4 regions of the Pedobacter sp. A2324 genome follow, and region 4 is predicted to be linked to each of the others. Evidence: riboswitches for the same ligand, from Rfam matches in the RefSeq annotation. Region 4 holds a riboswitch; each other region holds the start of a gene.

Region 1 (3,165 bases), on a different contig from region 4:
TTTATTGCGCTGCTGGGGGCGTGCAGGAAAGACCCGGGCGTAATCCCGGAGCAGAATCAAACTGCTTTCCCTGCAAATCCGCTGAGTGTGGTAAAGGGTATGTATGTACTGAACGAAGGCAATATGAACATGAATAAGGCATCGCTTGATTATGTTGATTTGCGCACTGGCATTTACCGTCGGAATATTTACGGACAAGCTAATCCTGAGGTTGTTAAAGGCTTGGGAGATGTGGGGAATGATATTGGGGTGTATGGATCGAAGCTTTATGTTGTGGTTAATGTTTCTAATAAGCTGGAGATTCTGGATGTTAAAACAGCTAAGAAAATCAAGCAAATTGACATTCCCAACTGCAGGTACATCGCTTTCGATAAAGGCAAAGCTTATGTGAGTGCTTACCTGGGTAAAGTAGGCGATCCGAATGCGCCGAATGGTAACATTTCGGAGATTGATACCGCTACACTTGAAATCAAACGTAAAGTAGAGGTTGGGCGCCAGCCTGAAGAAATGGCCGTTGTTGGAGAAAAACTATATATAGCCAATTCAGGTGGTTATAGTCCGCCAAATTATGAGCGGACCATTTCCGTAATCGATCTGACCAGCTTTACTGAAACCAAAAGGATTGATGTGGCCATTAATTTAAGCAGGTTAAAAGCCGACCGATATGGCGATTTATATGTGACATCTAGAGGAGACTATTATAACATCCCCTCCAGATTGTTTGTGATTGATACCCGTACTGATCATGTTAAAAAAACTTTTGAAATTGCGGCCAGTAACCTGTGGATTGATGAAGATACCGCTTACATCTTTGCGACTGAATGGAGTTACATTCAACAAAAAAACACCATCAGCTATTCGATGATTAACGTTAAGGATGAAACGGTTATGAGTAAAAAATTTATTACCGATGGAACCGATTCGCAGATAAAAATTCCTTACGGGATCATTGTTGATCCCCATACCAAGGATGTTTACGTAAGCGATGCGAAGGATTATATTACCCAGGGTACACTTTATTGTTTCGATGCCAATGGTAAGAAGAAATGGTCTGTTATTACAGGAGATATTCCGGCGCATTTCACGTTTGTGTATTAAAGATTAAATTTTACCTTTGCCACGCTTTTGGTTCCCGGCTTTGTTCGGGATTAAAAGGGAATACGGTGAAACTCCGTAACTGTCCCGCAACTGTAAGCGTCATAACGATTTTCTATTCTCGCCACTTTCGTGTTTCAAAGCATGATGGGAAGGCAGAAAATCGGACGTAAGTCAGGAGACCTGCCTAATTGCATTATGATTTGTAGTCCTCGGGGATTGGGACTAACAATGAGACTTTAAGTTTAATAATCATTTTTTAACCAGGTTTTGTCGCTGCTTTTGCCGATGAGGTTGAGCATGTTGAATTATACCCTGCTTTATGCGTGTGTATTTTTCAGCTGCCGTAAATACTTTTACTATGAAAATCAACTTTCCCGGAATTTTGATTCTATCCACTATGTTGCTGATTTCCTGTAAAAAAGAGGTGAGCGAGGTAAAGGAGGAAGAGAATCCGGTTGTTCATTCATCTCCCTACATCAATAAGATTTACGAATTCAAGCAGGCTCCCGGACAGTTTACCAACGACCTGGTTAAAACAGATATTCTGATCGGTAGCGCGGGCAACGGCCTGGTTTCACTTGGGGCTTACGGTGGTTTTATTGTTTTTGGTTTTGATCATCCGGTTGAAAATGGTTCAGGTGCCGATCTGGGAATTTATGGCAATCCCTTGATTGCTTCGGGTATGGAATTCTCTGAGCCTGGAATTGTTTGTGTGATGAAGGATGAAAATAAAAACGGTTTACCTGATGACACCTGGTATGAGCTTGCGGGGAGTGAGTATAATGCCTCTACAACAATTAAAGGTTATACCATTACCTACCACAAGCCTGCTACACTGAGTGATGATATCCGGTGGACAGATAACCAGGGTAAGGAGGGGCTGGTATTGAGAAACCAGTTCCACAGCCAGGATTATTTCCCGTCCTGGGCAACGGGCAATACCATCTCCTTTAGCGGAACCCTGGTGAAAAATACGCTGGTGGCTGGGGCTATACTCAGCAATAAACCATTGGCATATGGTTATACCGATAATGGTTCGAACGAATACCTCGCCTTGCAGGAACAATTTGGCCGGGGTTACAATACATTTGATATTGACTGGGCGGCAGATGCTGCGGGGAGAAAAATCGCCTTAAGTACAATCGATTTTGTGAAGGTGTATACGGCACAGAACAATAATGGAAACCCTTTCTATCCGGATCTCAACAATGAGCGGTCGAGGTACATTGGTGAAATCTCAACCGAATTTGGAGGTGCCGCAGATCTGAAGCTTTTAAAATAAAATAATATACAAATGAAACATTTCAAAACTAAAAAACTATTAATTGGTGCTGTATTGATCAGCTCGGTGCTTTACTCATGCAAAAAGGATACCGTAGAGGAACCAGTTACAGATACCGCTGCACGTAAATATGAAAATGGTTTTTTTGTCATTGGCGAGGGCTCTTATGCTCAGAATTCGGGTGCGGTAAGTTTTTACCGCTATGGCGATGATACCCTTTCCATCCGCGCTTATGAAAAAGAAAATCCTGGAAAGATATTGTCTAACACGGCTAAAACTTCTACCCTTCAGTTTGCATCGGTAATTAATGGCAGCATTTACTTACTGTGTAAAGTGAACGGGCCTATTGTGAAGGTAAACGAATACACTTTAAAGGAGGAGGCCAGATATGTACAGGAATCCAGTAACTGGAGAGGCATCATTAAGGTAGAGGGCACAAGGGGTTTGGTGAGTGCGAACGATGGCGTTTACCAGATTGATCTGAACACCCTGGCGATCCAGAACAAATTATCTGCGGTTGGTGCAGTGAATACCGGCGACATGTGGAAAAGGGGCGATTATGTTTATCTTTTACAATCTAACGGCGCCAAAATTGTATCCGCGGGTAATTACTCACTTGCTAAAAGTTATTCAAATATTACACGGGGATTTGCCCAGACTCCAAATGGCAAAGTATGGGGATCTACCGGCTCGCGTCTGATAGCGATTGATCAAAATCTTGATACTGCCGGTGTAGCATTGCCGGTAGCTGTAGGTACATTTGGTCTTGATGCACCTACCAGGCT
Region 2 (3,165 bases), on a different contig from region 4:
TACTTTTACGGGTTGAGTCTGCATCTGTGATTCCGGCAATACGATCCTTCACTACTTGTTTATGTACTTTCTGAGAGCTGCGGCGGTTTTCAATTGCTAACTGGTTGGCTTTGAGCAAATCAGCATTTCCTTCAGCAATTTGACGGATTTCACTCACCTCAGTTAATTTTTGGCGTGCAAAAGCCATCCAGTTTTTTATTTCCGGATCAATAGCAGTTTCAAGTTCAAGATCAATCGGACTATGAAGCAATGAACAGGATGGGGCAATCATTACTCGGTCTTCGCCCAACAATGCTACTGCCTTAGCAACAAGAGAAAGCGACTTTTCATAGTTATTCTTCCAAACGTTACGCCCGTCTACTACCCCTAAGGAAAGTTGTAATTTTTCAGGAATCAGTGCCAGCACATCGTCCAGCTGGTCAGGAGCCCTCACAAGATCGATGTGCAAGGCTGATATTGGAAGGTTTACGGCCAATGCTGTATTATCCAACAGTGCCTCAAAATAAGTAGCGACTAGTAATTTTACCCCGCTTACCCTATTAGCAATAGCCCGGTATGCATACTCAAAAGCCTCTTTGTCTTTTTTTGAAAGATCGAGCGCCAGGCAGGGCTCATCCAACTGAATCCATTCTGCTCCCTGTTGTTTCAGACGGTTGATTATTTCAATGTAAACCGAAACCAGCTTTTTAATCAAGTCAATCCGTTCAAAACCCGTTTCTTTTTCTTTACCCAACAGCAGATAGCTCACCGGCCCCAGCAATACTGGCTTTGCTTTCTCTGCTAATTGCTGCTTTGCGCTGTTGTATTCACAGAATATATTTTCATTAAATATCCGAAATTCCTGATCTGCAGTAAATTCAGGCACAATGTAATGATAATTGGTATCCAGCCATTTGGTCATTTCCATTGCCGTGATATCCAAACCATCTTTTTGATAACCACGGGCCATGGCGAAATAGAGATCAATTTCATTGTTGCCCTTCACCTGCGAGAGTACAGGCGAGTAACGTTGCGGGATTACACCCAGCAAAAAACTCGTATCCAATACCTGATCATAAAAACTGAAATCATTGCATGGGATAAGGTCAATACCGGCATCTACCTGGGTTTGCCAGTTCTCTTCCTTAATGATACGTGCAACCTTATTGAGTTCCTTAAGGTCTATTTTACCTGCCCAGTATTGCTCGCAGGCTTTTTTCAATTGTCGTTGGATCCCTATCCGCGGGTATCCCAGATTTTGTGTTAACATATTTCAACTTTTTAAATGGTAAATAATCATTGTAAAAAGTTCGCACATCATCTCAGGATGTTTCGCGTAGAATGAAAAAAAGAAAAACACAGACGCAGGCGATAGCCCGGCTCATCCAGCAGGATTTACCATCATAAGTACTCATCTGACTTTAAGCTTCAATCGCGAAAGCATCGTCAATTCGAAACAGGCAGGTATCCTGACTTGTAACAGTTTCTATCATCCTTCCCGCCAAATGAGCAGTGGACATCCCTGGATAAAAACCTTTTTGTTACTTACAGTTGCGCGACAGTTCGTGATTTACACACGATTCCCTTTTCATTTACAGCTAAGTAAAACCTTTTTCAATTGTTGAAATATGCAAAGAACTCTAATTATTACAAATCAGCTTTAAACTGCAACAAAAATACATCTGAAGATCATTATTCTTTTAAAAATGTAAAGTTCAGTTATATTGTCTATTTTTAACTATATTTAAAGCAAATTAAACTTTTAATAAATTATATTCAACGCCATTAAAGAAAATTATTCTGATGACTGAACTTGATGAAACCGACTTGCTGTTGTTAAAGACCCTCGCAAACAATTCAAAACACACCAATAAGGAACTTGCAGAAAAGGTAAATCTATCACCTTCTCCAGTTTTCGAAAGGATTAGACGACTCGAAACCGCCGGATATATCAAAAAATATATTGCCATTCTGGATGCGGGGAAATTCAATCAGGGATTCATCGTATTCTGCAACATTAAGCTGAAGCAACACGACAAGAAAATTGGTAACCGCTTTGTAGAAGATATTATGAATATTGATGAGGTGGTGGAATGCTATAATGTCTCGGGAGACTACGACTTTATTCTAAAGGTTTATGCCAAAGACATGAAACACTATCAGGACTTTGTGTTCAATAAACTTGGTTCTGTTGAAAGTATAGGCAGCACACACAGTACTTTTGCTATGGCCGAAATTAAAAATACACACAACATTAGTTTTTAAACTTACTTATCTACTGAGTCTCAGCTTGAACTTTTAGCGATAGAAAGTTATCTAAACGAGGTAATTTCATTCGTCAATTGGCAAAAATAAAACTTGGTAACCATTATTATGATATATTAGCTTTTTATTCAGATGGGAATGTTCAGCGGAGATATTTAAACTTTGAGACTACGTCCAGATTGTATTGATATTATATTATAAAGGTAATGGTGATTATTAGTAGTTTTGAAGAATACAAGTCTTATTTAGGAATCCAAATTGGGCAATCCAAATGGCACAAAATAAACCAGCAACAAACCAACAGGTTTGCTGATGCAACGGATAATTACACAAGTGACAACGGTAAAGCTAAAGAACAAGCACCAGTTGATTCTGAATTTGTACCTGGGTATCTGACGTTATCGCTGATCCCTTATTTGTGGAAACAAATAGCAGACATCAGGGATGTTAAAATGGAGGTAAACTACGGGATAGAGAATTTCAAATTTAATCAGGAAGTCCGCGTTGATGACGAGGTAATGCTGCGCGCCAAGCTAATATCAATCTCCGATCTTCGCGGGATCACTAAAGTTGTTATTCAGGCAGATCTCGATATTAAAGGATCAACAGTAACTGCTTACACAGGTAACGTGGTTTTCTTATATCATTTTAATTAGGTCTGATACGCTAAGATGCGGAACATCTCACGAATCATCGCTTGTGATAGTTTCTGCTTAACCTGGTGCTGCATCAGGTATTCATCAGAAAAATTCTCACCTAATTCATCCATAATAAAGGCATATCTGGCCTTTAATTCGATAAGATCAATCTGTATGGATAAAGATAGCTCCTGCATAGTACAAAGCTATAAAACCCGTTTATCAATCGGAAGAAATTAATCAGATGTTAATAAAAATACATTAACTACTCAACATACAGATT
Region 3 (3,165 bases), on a different contig from region 4:
AGTATTAAGCGGATGAAAAGCTTTGAAAACGGGAATGATAGGAGACTGGCCCCCAAAGGGTATCCAGCGGTCAGCAAGGGGTGTTGGCGTCAGATTCATTTCAGTGAAGTTCAAAAATCGTAAAAAGATTACATTAAAAAAAGCACATCATGTACAACTCACTAATTATGGCATTAGCTAAACGAAATTTATCGTTTATATAGCGTAAACAGCCTGCTACACGATTTGGTTTATTGGAATTATACACCTTGGAGGTGTAAAATATGTCGTGAAAAATTACAATTTCGTATGTATATTCAGAATTTTAAAACAAAATTGCCCTCCCGGTGATTTTAGATATAAATTGATACCATGAAAAATATTCTTTTTACATCATTTGCCGCCACAGTTCTGTTTTTATCTTCTTGCACCGGAAAGAAAGCTGATCAGGAAAATGCCGACAGCACTTATCAATATCCTGATACCTCGAAATTAGATAGTACCGTAAAAGATACCACGCCGATATTCGCTGACTCAACAACGAACGCTCCAGCTGACGCAAAGCATTAAGATTATCTTTGTGAACAGATAATATCTAAGATAGGCTTTATAGTTCTATTTCACCTGTTCTGCTGCACGGATGCGGCTAAGTGTCTCCATTCTCATGCCCAGGTAACTGGCCAAGCATCGCAAAGGTACGCGATCCATCTGGCTGGCACCGGATTGTAAGAAGGTTTCATATCTGTCGGCGGCCATTGGTATTCTGGCCAGTATAGCACGTTCAGATGCCATATAATAGTGTAAGGAGAATATTTTTCGGCCAACGATGTGTGCTTCAGGATATTTGTTGTAGGCCAGCTCGATAACGCTATAGGGAATGCGGATTAATGTGCAGTCTTCCAAAGCCTGCAGGTATTCTTTAGAATGAATTTCAATGCCATCGGTATGACGGATGGCGCCAATAAGTTCCCCTTCAAAGGCAAAGCGGGTGGTGATGTCTTTACTGCGGTCTTTTACAAATCCGCGCACGCAGCCAGAAATGATGAAGAATAACGATTCATTTTGGTCGATTGGCGAGATAATAAACTTGTTTTTTTTGATTTCAATTACACTGCATTGCAGGAGGTAATCCAGCTTTAAATTATCTGGGACTGGGTGAAGATTCTCAAAAAAATTGAACAAAGGATCAAGGAAAGTAGATTTTTGCATATGATTTATTAAGATATCCGACATCATTAGACTAATAGCTATCATATACGAATTATTCCCCAAAGTGGTTTTGAGAAATATTCACAAAAAAATCATTAATTTTTTTCTTTTAAAAAATCTGAGTAATTTATATCTTGCAATCCTAATCAAACCTATAAAGTAAACATTAAAACATTATTATGGCATCAGGTACAGTAAAATTTTTCAATGAGTCGAAAGGCTTTGGTTTCATCGTTGACGATGAAAGTAAGAATGAAATCTTCGTTCATGTTACAGGCTTAAAGGATCAGATCAAAGAGAATGATTCAGTAACATTCGAAGTAAAAGACGGTAAAAAAGGTATTAACGCGGTAAACGTTAAATTAGCATAAAGACTAATTGCTTTCTTTTGAAAACGCAGCCCTAACCAGGCTGCGTTTTTTTTTACTCAAAAAGCTGACTTTTGTATAGGAAACAGCCAGATATTTTTACCTTTGCCCTGCTTTTGGTTCCTTAACTGATGTTTTGGATTAAAAGGGAATCCGGTGTAAATCCGGAACTGTCCCGCAGCTGTAAGCTCCATAACGGATTTCCATTCAGTTTGCCACTGTGCTTTTTTTGAGCACGGGAAGGCTGGAAATACCGGGAGATAAGTCAGAAGACCTGCCACTGGCACTGGTTATTTACACCCTCGGGAATTGGGGTTTAGATACATAATCTGTTATTCAATTATATTTTAAAGTCCTATCGTTACGAGCCCGATTACTCAAATGATAACGGAACCGGCGTGTAATTTACGGCGAAATAAAGCTGATATGCCGCTTTCTGTTTTCCTGAAATGCTGTCTAATTACGGCCCTTAGCCTGCTTTGCAACCATCTCTCCGCGCAGCAAGCAGATTCAGCAAATGTCAACCATCTAAGAGAAGTCAGGGTACAGGGTAAAAAAACAGGTACTTTCAATAGTTCTGCCAGTCCGGCCCAGGTAATGGGGGGTGAGGCGCTGCAGCGATTAAATAGTTTCTCTGTTGCAGATGCCCTGCGTTATTTCAGCGGGATTCAACTGAAAGATTACGGGGGCGTTGGTGGGTTGAAAACCGTGAACGTACGGAGCATGGGGAGTAACCATACCACTGTTTTTTACGATGGCGTTCAAATGGGGAATGCTCAGAATGGGCAGGTAGATCTGGGTAGGTTTTCTTTGGATAACATGGAAGAAGTATCGTTGTATAGCGGGCAAAGAAGTGAAATCTTTCAGCCTGCAAAGTCCTTCTCATCGGCAAGTTCGATTTACATGCACAGCCGGCAACCGCAGTTTGCCGGTGATGAAATGAGTAAGCTGAGATTGAGTATGAAAGGAGGATCCTTCGGCCTTATCAATCCTTCGGTTTTATACGATCAGAAAGTAACAAACCATACTGCACTTTCGTTGAGCAGCGAGTGGGTAAAGGCTAACGGTGAATACCGGTTTCGATATACGAATGGTGTTTATGATACCACTGCCCTCCGTAATAACACGGATATTAATGCTTTGAGGGCAGAGCTTGGGTTTGCCGGGGTGTTAAAGGATAGTTCAAGCTGGTCGGCAAAGGTTTATGCTTATTCATCTGAAAGGGGACTACCGGGAGCAATTGTAGCGAACAGGTTCGATTACCATCAGCGGCAGTGGGACAGAAATTTTTTTATTCAGGGACATTTTCAAAGCAATGAAAACAAGCGTTATGCCTGGATGTTCAATGCGAAGTATGCCAACGATTATCTTCGTTATCTGGATCCTGATTTTGTAACGCTCGATGGATTCCAGGATAATAGATTCAGACAGCAGGAGATCTATTTATCAGGTGCCAGCCGGTATTTCATTTCACCAGGATGGGGTGTTTCTTTATCTGCCGATTATCAGTGGAATGGTTTGGATGCAAACCTGTATCGTTTTCCATATCCCACCAGGCACACGGTGCTCGCTTCATTGGCTTCAGAACTCAAGCTGAATGATTTTAGTT
Region 4 (3,165 bases):
AATAACAGGAATATCGTCAGTACGTTCAGTTAAATGAGGAACATGAATGTTGATTACGTTCAGGCGGTGATATAAATCCATCCGGAAATTCCCGTCTTCGATTTCTTTTAACAAATCTTTATTTGTTGCAGCCAATACCCGCACATTCACATCAATTTCTTTTTCTCCACCTACACGTGAGATTTTGTGCTCCTGTAATGCACGAAGAACTTTAGCCTGGGCTGAGAGACTCATATCACCGATCTCATCCAGAAATAAGGTTCCACCATTAGCCAGTTCAAATTTACCTATACGTTGCTTTACAGCTGATGTAAATGACCCTTTTTCGTGGCCAAATAATTCACTTTCGATCAACTCTGAGGGGATGGCAGCACAATTAACCTCGATCAGAGGACTATCTGCGCGGTTAGATTTTTCATGTAACCAACGGGCAACTAATTCCTTACCACTTCCATTCGCACCGGTAATTAAAACACGAGCTTCGGTAGGAGCAACACGTTCGATGGTTTCTTTTATTTTAGAAATACTATCCGATTCGCCCAGGATTTCTCGGGTTTTACTGGCTTTACGCTTTAAAACTTTCGTTTCCGTTACCAATGTTCCACGATCCAAGCCGTTGCGTACGGTGATTAAAAGTCGATTTAAATCAGGTGGTTTGGAAATAAAATCAAAGGCACCTTTCTTACTGGCTTCGACAGCAGTTTCAACAGTACCATGGCCAGAGATCATGATAAATGGGAGGTCAGGTTTGATGACCTGTGCCTGTTCAAGCACTTCCATGCCGTCCATTTTATTCATTTTAATATCACAAAGGACAAGGTCGTAATTACCTTTTTTGATCATTTCAAGTCCATCGATACCATTATCAATATCGTCGACGTCGTAATTTTCGTACTCCAGAATTTCGCGCAAGGTGCTTCTTATAGCCCGCTCATCATCAATAATTAATAGTTTGGCCATTTGGTAATTGTTTGTTCAATTGATATGCGAATATATTACTTTTAAATTAATGTATAGTTTTTTATACAATGATTTAGGCTATAAACGGGAATCAGGCGAAAAGGTTTTGTTAAATTTTTCATATGGGCAAGTACCGCTGTGGAATGATTGGAGCTTTCGCCACATTCATTTTACATATCCCTTTATTTTACTACTTTTGCGACGCTTTTGGTTTCCGGCTATACAACCGGAATTAAAAGGGAATACAGTGTAATTCTGTAACTGTCCCGCAGCTGTAAGCTTCATAACGGGTTTTCATTCATTTCGCCACTGTTTCAGTTTTGAAGCGGGAAGGCCGGAAAGCCGGGAGTAAGTCAGAAGACCTGCCTTTAGCGTATAATTTCATAGCTTTCGGGGATTGAAGCTAGGATTGAGGTACCAACTTTTGAAGTATTTTCATTTCCTTTTCGAATCTGTTGGCTGTGGGCAAAACTCACAATCAAATGAACAAACAAACAGTATTAGTTGCTGCCGGTCTAGGGCTTGCACAGCTAACGTTTAGCCAGCTGGCTAAAGCACAAAACCAAGACAGCGTCCAGTTGAAAGACGTTGTCATCAGTGCTACAAAAAATGACCAGAAACAATCGCAAACCGGTAAAGTGGTCACCATCATCAGTAGGGAAGTGTTAGACAGAAGCAATGGAAAATCACTACCTGAGCTGATCAGCGAGCAGGCGGGGATAATAGTTGCCGGATCAAGCAGTAATCCAGGCCTTAATAAATCTGTTTTCTTCAGGGGAGCAGGCAGTGCTTATGCCGTGGTTTTAATAGATGGCATTGTACAGAACGATCCTTCGGGAAATGGCGGTGCTTTCGACTTAAGGCTTTTATCAATTGATCAAATAGACCATATTGAGATTTTACGTGGCGGGCAGTCAACCATTTATGGATCGGATGCCGTAGCCGGTGTAATTAACATTATTACTAAAAAAGGTGGGCCAAAAGGAAACACCATTTACGGTGTGGCCAGTGCTGGCAGCTATGAAACCTACAAAGGAACCATTGGTTTAAACGGTGGAGTGGAGGGATTTTCTTATAACATCAATTATACCCATGCTAAAACTAATGGCATCTCTGAAGCTGCAAATCCAGCCGGTAACACTACTACGTTCGACAAGGACGGGTTTAAGACTGACGCATTGAATGCCAATTTTGGAATCAAGCTGGATAATCACTTTTCGATTAACCCTTTTGTAAGATATTATTATGGAAACTATAGTTTCGATGGTGGTGCTTTTGCTGATGCCAACAATTACTCGATATTGAAGAATTTCGCGGCCGGAACAAATGCAAGGTATGAATTTGCAACCGGAAAAGTTACTTTGAACTACAGCTATGAAGGAACCAGAAACGATGCACACAGTCAGTATCCTAGTATTACTGAAGGCCGGGTTTCGTTACTTGATTTATTTTACAACCAAAAGCTAGGAAATAAACTAGACCTCCTGGTGGGTATTGATAACCGTGTGATGAAGCTTTCTTCTGCTAATAACAAACCTGAAACCAATATTTTTGCTGCTTATGGTTCATTGTTTTTACATGATCTTAGTATTTTTAATTTAGAAGTTGGCGGACGGTACAATAAGCACGAGCAATATGGCGAAAACTATACTTATTCGATAACACCAAGTATCAACATTATAAAGGAGATTAAATTGTTTGGAACGGTTTCAACGGCATTTAAAATACCAACTTTAAACATGCTTTTCGGACAATTCGGAGCGAATCTGGCTCTGAAACCAGAAAAATCGCAAAATTATGAAGCCGGTGTTAACTTCAGTTTTGCCGATGACAAATTCAGTTTACGTGCGGCGGCTTACAAACGCGATTTAACCGATGCAATTATTTATGCTTTCCCGAATGGATACATTAATCAGATCAACCAGAAAACAAAAGGGTTTGAATTAGAACCGGCTGTAAAGCTAGGTAAATTCAATATCAATGGTTATTACGCATACGTTGAAGGGAATGAATTTAACTTCGTTGATAATGCGATTGCTGATTATCTTTTTCGCAGACCAAAACATACCTTTGGTTTAACGGCAGGTGTACAAGCTACAAATGACCTTTTTATAAGTGCAAATTACCGATATTTTGGTACGCGTAGCGATGGAAATTTCACAACCTACACTGTAGACAACCTGCCAGCATATAAATTGTTAGGCG

Evidence for each region. A riboswitch is a leader RNA that binds a small molecule or an ion and turns the genes downstream of it on or off. The one in region 4 is predicted to bind cobalamin.
Region 1: another riboswitch for cobalamin. It lies ahead of AC570I_RS04940 (PKD domain-containing protein); the one in region 4 lies ahead of AC570I_RS17795 (TonB-dependent receptor plug domain-containing protein).
Region 2: another riboswitch for cobalamin. It lies ahead of metE (5-methyltetrahydropteroyltriglutamate--homocysteine S-methyltransferase); the one in region 4 lies ahead of AC570I_RS17795 (TonB-dependent receptor plug domain-containing protein).
Region 3: another riboswitch for cobalamin. It lies ahead of AC570I_RS04930 (TonB-dependent receptor plug domain-containing protein); the one in region 4 lies ahead of AC570I_RS17795 (TonB-dependent receptor plug domain-containing protein).

The regions. Positions count from the first base shown of each region.
Region 1 covers NZ_JCASSK010000001.1:1,198,661-1,201,825, forward strand. The annotation lists gene AC570I_RS04935 (YncE family protein) at 1-1,098, shown strand, start outside; cobalamin riboswitch at 1,110-1,300, shown strand; gene AC570I_RS04940 (PKD domain-containing protein) at 1,457-2,380, shown strand; gene AC570I_RS04945 (DUF5074 domain-containing protein) at 2,393-3,165, shown strand, end outside.
Region 2 covers NZ_JCASSK010000007.1:301,130-304,294, reverse strand. The annotation lists gene metE (5-methyltetrahydropteroyltriglutamate--homocysteine S-methyltransferase) at 1-1,249, opposite strand, end outside; cobalamin riboswitch at 1,422-1,607, opposite strand; gene AC570I_RS20550 (Lrp/AsnC family transcriptional regulator) at 1,783-2,244, shown strand; gene AC570I_RS20545 (hotdog family protein) at 2,451-2,900, shown strand; gene AC570I_RS20540 (hypothetical protein) at 2,897-3,079, opposite strand.
Region 3 covers NZ_JCASSK010000001.1:1,194,628-1,197,792, forward strand. The annotation lists gene AC570I_RS04910 (Crp/Fnr family transcriptional regulator) at 1-99, opposite strand, end outside; gene AC570I_RS04915 (hypothetical protein) at 352-549, shown strand; gene AC570I_RS04920 (Crp/Fnr family transcriptional regulator) at 595-1,188, opposite strand; gene AC570I_RS04925 (cold-shock protein) at 1,368-1,559, shown strand; cobalamin riboswitch at 1,657-1,852, shown strand; gene AC570I_RS04930 (TonB-dependent receptor plug domain-containing protein) at 1,983-3,165, shown strand, end outside.
Region 4 covers NZ_JCASSK010000006.1:130,835-133,999, reverse strand. The annotation lists gene AC570I_RS17800 (sigma-54-dependent transcriptional regulator) at 1-960, opposite strand, end outside; cobalamin riboswitch at 1,152-1,344, shown strand; gene AC570I_RS17795 (TonB-dependent receptor plug domain-containing protein) at 1,443-3,165, shown strand, end outside.